Regions from separate parts of the Nocardioides hankookensis genome, predicted to be linked through region 2. Evidence: predicted binding sites of a transcription regulator. Region 2 holds the regulator's gene; the other holds the start of a gene.
The links. The regulator LexA, encoded in region 2, represses DNA repair genes until DNA is damaged. The targets are predictions, from matches to a motif close to TCGAACANNTGTTCGA.

Region 1: ACFPYL_RS07840 (HNH endonuclease signature motif containing protein) is a predicted target of LexA. The motif match lies at 1,552-1,567, and genes of this name have one in related genera.

Annotation. Positions count from the first base shown of each region.
Region 1 is NZ_JBHSRJ010000004.1:304,444-307,700, forward strand. It holds gene purE (5-(carboxyamino)imidazole ribonucleotide mutase) at 1-180, shown strand, start outside; gene ACFPYL_RS07840 (HNH endonuclease signature motif containing protein) at 289-1,533, opposite strand; gene ACFPYL_RS07845 (DUF6758 family protein) at 1,939-2,574, shown strand; gene ACFPYL_RS07850 (DUF6226 family protein) at 2,582-3,211, opposite strand.
Region 2 is NZ_JBHSRJ010000009.1:846,055-849,311, forward strand. It holds gene ACFPYL_RS23725 (DUF3052 domain-containing protein) at 1-170, opposite strand, end outside; gene ACFPYL_RS23730 (LysM peptidoglycan-binding domain-containing protein) at 290-640, opposite strand; gene lexA (transcriptional repressor LexA) at 898-1,617, shown strand; gene ACFPYL_RS23740 (phosphatase PAP2 family protein) at 1,728-2,561, shown strand; gene ACFPYL_RS23745 (alkaline phosphatase D family protein) at 2,571-3,257, shown strand, end outside.

The sequences.
Region 1 (3,257 bases), on a different contig from region 2:
GCCACCGTCGCCGTCGGCGGCGCCCGCAACGCCGGCCTGCTCGCCGTGCGCATCCTCGCCGCCACCTCACCGGAGCTGCAGGAGAAGATGTCGGCCTTCCAGGCCGAGCTGAAGAAGTCCGCCCAGGAGAAGGGCGCGGTCGTCCGCAACGACTCCGGGCCTCGACGGGTGGGTTTCTAGCTCGGCACCCTCGATGGTTGAGGTGCGAGCGCAGCGAGCCTCGAAACCACCCACCGGCCGCAGTGGGCGTGGGAGTGGCCCCACCGGCGGTGGCCGGTGGGGTGGTGGTCAGCGGGTTCGTCGCCGTCGGTGGTCGTCGAAGTCGACGGGGTGGGTGCGGCCCTTCGGGGTGGTCCACAGGAAGCCGGTGCGGGAGGTGCGGTGGTAGGTCCAGCCGCCGAACGTCTTGACCCGGTGGTGGTAGCGGCACAGTGGCGCCAGGTTCGAGCTGGTGGTCTTCCCGCCCTGGTTGTAGGGCTGGATGTGGTCGAGGTCGCAACCCCGGGCTTCCTTGTTGCAGTGCGGGAACACGCACGTCGGCGTGATCAGGATGGCCTGCTCCCGCTGTCGGTCCGAGGGGGTGTACCGGTCGACGGTGATCTCCTCGGACAGATCCAACACCGGTCGGATGCTGACCCGGGTGCCTTGCTGGGTGCACCACTCAGACAGCTGCTCGATGGTCGCGTAGGGCAGGTGGGCGCCCTCAACACTCACGATGCCGTGGGCCTCGTCGGGCTGGTGGTGGGCGTAGATCACCACCTCACGCGGCACAGCAGCATCGCCACCGAGCTGGCCGGCGGCCATCGCGCGGCGGATGTCGAGGTCGAGCTCGGGGTGGTCGGCGAGGAGGGCGTGGGCGCCGGCCTTGATCTGGGCCTCCAACGCGAGGGCGTCGGTGTAGTCCAGAAGCCCGGACACGGGGACGAGGCCGTCGTTGAGGTGGGTGACGGTGAGACCGATGTCGAGGTGCTGGTCGCGGGACCTATCCAGCCGGATGCCTTCGGCGTGCTCGGGGTCTGCTTCGGCAGCGGCGGTCTCGACGGCGTTCTCGACCTTGACCCACGAGCACGAGCCCAGCAAGGGTGCGAGGTCACCGTCCACGCTGGCGGCGGCGATGGGGTCGAGACGGCGGGTGCGGTCGGTGACCCGGCGGACCTTCCACACCGCGACCTCCCCGGTCATCGCGCGCGCCCAGATCTGCGGGAGCCGGTACTTCGCTTCCAGGGCTGCACCGAGGTACGCCCGACCTTGGTGAGCGGTCATCCCGACTGCGGCGGCGAACTCCGCGACCGCGAACTCACTCATCCCCGGTGCACCCTCGCCGGCGAGGGCGATCGGCTGGTCGCCGAACATCACCAGCTCACCCAGCTCGTCGACCACCGCGTCCTCGACGGGTGCCGGGTGCGCTTCGGCCCACCGGGCCGCGAGCTCGAACTTCTTCGCGGCGGCGAGTCGTTCGGCGAGGTCGGCCTCGGTCGCGCACGCCAACAGGTCCCGCAGCTGCGGGACCTGGGTCCGGGTGCGTCGAGCCATGCTCGATCCTACCACGATTCGAACAGATGTGCGAATGAGGTTGTGAAGAAGTTTCGACGAGATCTACCAGTAGCGGGGTGGTGGTTTCGAGGCTCGCTGCGCTCGCACCTCAACCACCGTGTGCCGGGAGGCGGCCCCGGCCACGAGCCCGCCGTGCCCGTGTAGGAAGCCTGTCGGCGCGCGGGGGCGGTGGTGTCGAGGCTCGCTGCGCTCGCACCTCAACCACCGCGCACCACCCTGCTATGCCCGGGCCACGACGGTCGACCCGCGCGGACCCGCAGGCCGACAAGTGGCCGGAAGTCGCCCGCGCAACCACAGCGAGCGGCGACCATCACGAACCGCGGCGCTGCCGGCAGCTCCGCAGGCACCCTTGACGGCCGCGGCGCCGATCCGCACCGTTGTCCCATGCTGACGGCGAGCTGCGTGCGCTGCCCGGCTCCCGTGGCGGAGACGACGGACGGCGGCTGGTCGTGCCCGGACCACGGAGTGACGAGTCCGCTGTGGCGCGCGGAGGAGGCGTCGTACGACGGGTTCGCGGAGCACCTGCGCACGGCGGACGGCTTCCCGACGTACGTGCCGTGGCCGCTGAGCCCGGGGTGGACGCTGACGGACTTCGCCGCCGTCGCGCCGGCACCGGGGCGGGCGACGGCGGCGCTGACCTGTGCGTCCGGGACCAGCGAGCTCGACGGTCCGGTCGACGTGCTCGTCGTGGCCGAGGAGGCCGGCACCGGGCTGGGGGCGCGGTGCGCGGGGACGCGCTACACCGACCCGGGATCGGAGATCGGCGAGCGGCCGCCGTCGGCGCGGGTGCGGATCGGCAGCCAGTCGGTCAACCTGTGGGACATCTCGACGAGCAGCGCGGACGGCGAGTGGGACCGGTCCGTGCTGGCGGGCGAGGCGGCGGGCCGCTGGCTGTGGATCGTGATGCGGCCGGCGTCGGCGCTGCTGCTCTTCCGCGACGACTGGATCCTGCGCGACGTGTCGGGCGCCGGGCCGCAGCTGGTCGAGCTGCCCTTCGGGGGACACCGCCCCGGCTGGTGAGGTCGGGTCAGAGCCAGGGCCGGCCGGCCCAGCGGCGTACGTCGTCGGGAGGTGGCCGGGCGCCGTCGAGCCAGCGCTCGTCGATCTGGCCGGTGCCCTGCCACCCGTCCAGCATCCGGGTCACCGACCCGCCCGGGCCCTGCGCGTGGACGACGCCGCCACGCGCGACGGTGAGCACCCAGCCGTCGAGGACCTCCAGGAGGTCCGCCGAGCCGGAGTCGCAGGCGTCGCAGCCGCAGTCGGGCAGGAGGTCGATCCGCGCCGCGCCTCCGGCTCCGTCGGGCAGGCCCAGGTCCAGGCCGTACGGCGCGCCGTCGACCTCCGTCGTGAGGGCGACCAGTGTCAGCGCGCCCGGTCGCGTCGGGACCAACGAGCGGCGCAGGCCCTCCCGCTCCTCAGCCGCCACGTCGCGCTCGTCGAGCACCCGTGCCCAGGCGTCGAGCCGGGTGCCGAGGATGCGGTACTTGCCCGGGTCCAGGACCCGGGAGTACTCCTCCTCGAGGGGGTGCCGGTCCGGGTGCGGGTCGGGCCAGCCCGGCGTCGTCGCCCCGGTCTCCACGAAGGCGCGCCCCACCTCAGCGAGCAGGTCGTCCGCCCAGGGCGGGCGCGGCGGCGGCGGCGGTGTGAAGTCGTGCACCCGGCGAGTGTGGGAGCCGGTGCCGACCGTCGCAACCGAGTTCCCA
Region 2 (3,257 bases):
CGGGTCTGGAAGGTGAGGGTGACGTCGAGGCCGGAGGCTGGCAGCCGGCCTACGACGCGCGCCGCGGTCTCGCCGAGCTCGAAGCCCTCCGGTGCACGGTCGAGCAGGACGAGGTGCTCGTCCTTGATCCCCAGCTTGCGCACCAGCGGGGTGCCCGAGTAGCCGGCCATGCCGGAAGCGTAGGGGTCGAAATGCCGCGAGGGGCGGAGCCTGTCGGCTCCGCCCCTCGTCTTCCCCGGTCCGTCGAGCGGGGTCGAATCGCTCGACGAGATCTGTGTGGTCGTCCGAGTCAGTCGACCGGGATCAGCAGGCGCTGGCCGGCGATGAGCATGCCGGAGTCGAGCGCGTTGAGCTTCTGGATGCGGTCGATCATCGCGTCGACGTCGCCGTCGTCGGCGGCCGCGGAGGCGATGTCCCACAGGGTGTCGCCGGTGCCGACGAGCACCACCGCGGTGGGCTCGGGTGTGCCGGCGTGGTCGGTGGCCACGGAGCCGGAGGCGACGACGATGCCGACGGCGAGGGCCACCAGCAGACCGAGGAGCACGACCACGACGCGGCCGCGGCGGGTCAGCCGGACAGTGCTGCGCGGCCGGGCGGCGGGCTTCGAGTGGAACATCTGGTCGATCGTCATGGTGCTCATGTGCTTGGCTCCTGGGGGAAGTGGCCTTCTCGATGACACCAGTTCTAGAGGGAGCCACCGACAGTCGCTCCGCAGCTGTCTGGACCGCCGTCTCGATCAGGTGTTCGATCGAACGTGTGTACGACGTTAGAGCACCTGTTCGAACGACGCAAGGCCCCGGGCGAACATTTGTTCGAGCCGTTCCGAGGCGGCGGAGCCCGACACGCCCGTTCGAACAAATGTTTGAACCCGGCGGCCGGGATGGCTAGCGTGGGCCCATGGCCAAGAAGATGGATACGGTGCGCGAGCTGCCCGACGGGCCGGCCGATGCCACCGGGCTCACCCCGCGCCAGCAGCGCGTCCTGCAGACGATCAAGGACTCGATCGAGAAGCGGGGCTACCCGCCCAGCATGCGCGAGATCGGCGAAGCGGTGGGGCTCACCAGCTCCTCGAGCGTCGCCCACCAGCTGAAGGTGCTCGAGGAGAAGGGCTACCTCAAGCGCGACCCCAACCGGCCGCGCGCCCTCGAGGTGTTCCTCCCCGAGGTGATGGCGGCCCGGCGCTCGCTCGGCAGCGCCGACGAGTCGACCACCGACGAGACCGGGATCGGCGACACCGTCCCGGCCGCGTCGTACGTCCCCCTGGTCGGCCGGATCGCCGCCGGCGGGCCCATCCTGGCCGAGGAGACGTACGACGAGGTCTTCCCGCTGCCGCGGCAGCTGGTCGGCGAGGGCGAGCTGTTCCTGCTCGAGGTCTCCGGCGACTCGATGGTCGAGGCGGCCATCTGCGACGGCGACTACGTGGTCATCCGCAAGGAGCAGACCGCCGAGAACGGCGAGATCGTCGCGGCGCTCCTCGACGGCGAGGCCACGGTCAAGACCCTGCAGCGCAAGGACGGAAAGGTGTGGCTCCTGCCGCACAACCCGAACTACGATCCCATCGACGGCACCCACGCCACCATCTTGGGAAAGGTGACGGCGGTGCTGCGCAGGGTTTGATCGCTCGTGAATTTCTGGCTTCCCCTGGGAATCCCCTGATCCGACCCTGACGTTGGTAACAGGGGAGGATCCCTGATGGCACGGGAGGGCCGATGGAAGACGCTGGTGCTGTGACGACGGCACCTGCGCTTGCACGCGAACGGACGGTCCCCGGCTGGGCCCGCGCCCTTCTGGAGCTGCTGCTGATCCTCGCGCTCTGGGTCTTCTACAGCCTGGCCCGACTGCTGGCCAACACCAGCATGCAGCCGGCTCTCGACCGGGCCAACGACCTGCTGCACATCGAGGACCTCCTCGGGATCAGCTGGGAGGTCCCGCTCAACCAGCTCTTCACCGACCACCGCGTGGTCGGCCTCATCGGCAGCTACTGGTACGCGTCGCTGCACTACGTCGTCACCGCGGCCGTGCTGATCTGGCTCTGGCGCCTGGGCGCCGACCGCTACGGGCCGGCCCGGCGTGCGCTGGTGATCGGCACGCTGCTCGGCCTGGCGGCGTACCTGATGATGCCGACGGCGCCGCCGCGCTTCATCAGCGGGTACGTCGACGTGCTCAGCCTGCACGCGGCCGACGGCTGGTGGGGCGGCGACGCCTCGGCACCGCGCGGGCTCGGCGGGCTGACCAACGAGCTGGCGGCGTTCCCCTCCCTGCATGCCGGCTGGTCGCTGTGGGTGGCGCTGGCGCTGCAGGTCTACGCGACCCGCAAGTGGGTGCGCGTGCTGGGCTGGGCGTACGCCGTCGGCACCGCGATCGTCATCGTCGGCACCGGCAACCACTGGGTGATCGACGCCCTGGTCGGCTGGCTGGTCATCCTGGTCGGCTGGGCGGCCGCCCGCGCGATCGGCCGGATCCCGCTGCCGTCGCTGTGGCCGGCACGACTCAGACGAACGTCGGATGAACTCTCGGCGCTCGCGCCCGCGTCACGTGAGGAGCCGCCGGTCGTTGGGTAGGTCGTGACCATGCCGATCACCCCAGACCGCCTCTCGCTGCGCCGACGCACCGTGCTCGCGTCCGGCACCGTGGGTGCCGCCGGTGCTGCCGCCGTCAGCACCACCGACGCCGAGGCGGCCCCCGCGCGCCCCGGCCACCGCCGCTTCCGGCACGGGGTCGCCTCGGGCGACCCGCTCCCCCGCGCCGTGCTGATCTGGACCCGGGTCACCCCGACCCCGGCCAGCACCCCCGGATCCGGCAAGGGCCCGCGGGTCAAGGTCACCTGGGAGGTCGCCACCGACCGCCGCTTCCGCCACGTCGTACGCCGCGGGACGTTCGCCACCGGCCCGAGCCGCGACCACACGGTCAAGGTCGACGTGACCGGGCTCGACCCGGCGACCTGGTACCACTACCGCTTCCACCTGGCCGGCCAGACCAGCCGGGTCGGCCGCACCCGTACGGCGCCGGCGCCCGAGGCCACTCCCCGGCACCTGCGGTTCGGCGTCGTCTCGTGCGCCAACCTCCAGGCGGGGTGGTTCAGCGCCTACCGCGGGCTGGCCGACCGCGACGACCTGCACGCCGTCATCCACCTCGGCGACTACCTCTACGAGTACGGCCCCGGCCAGTACGGCTACGGGTCCGACGACCGCGACATCCGCTCCCACGTGCCCGCGCACGAGATGGTCTCGCTGCCCGACTACCGCCAGCGGCACGCG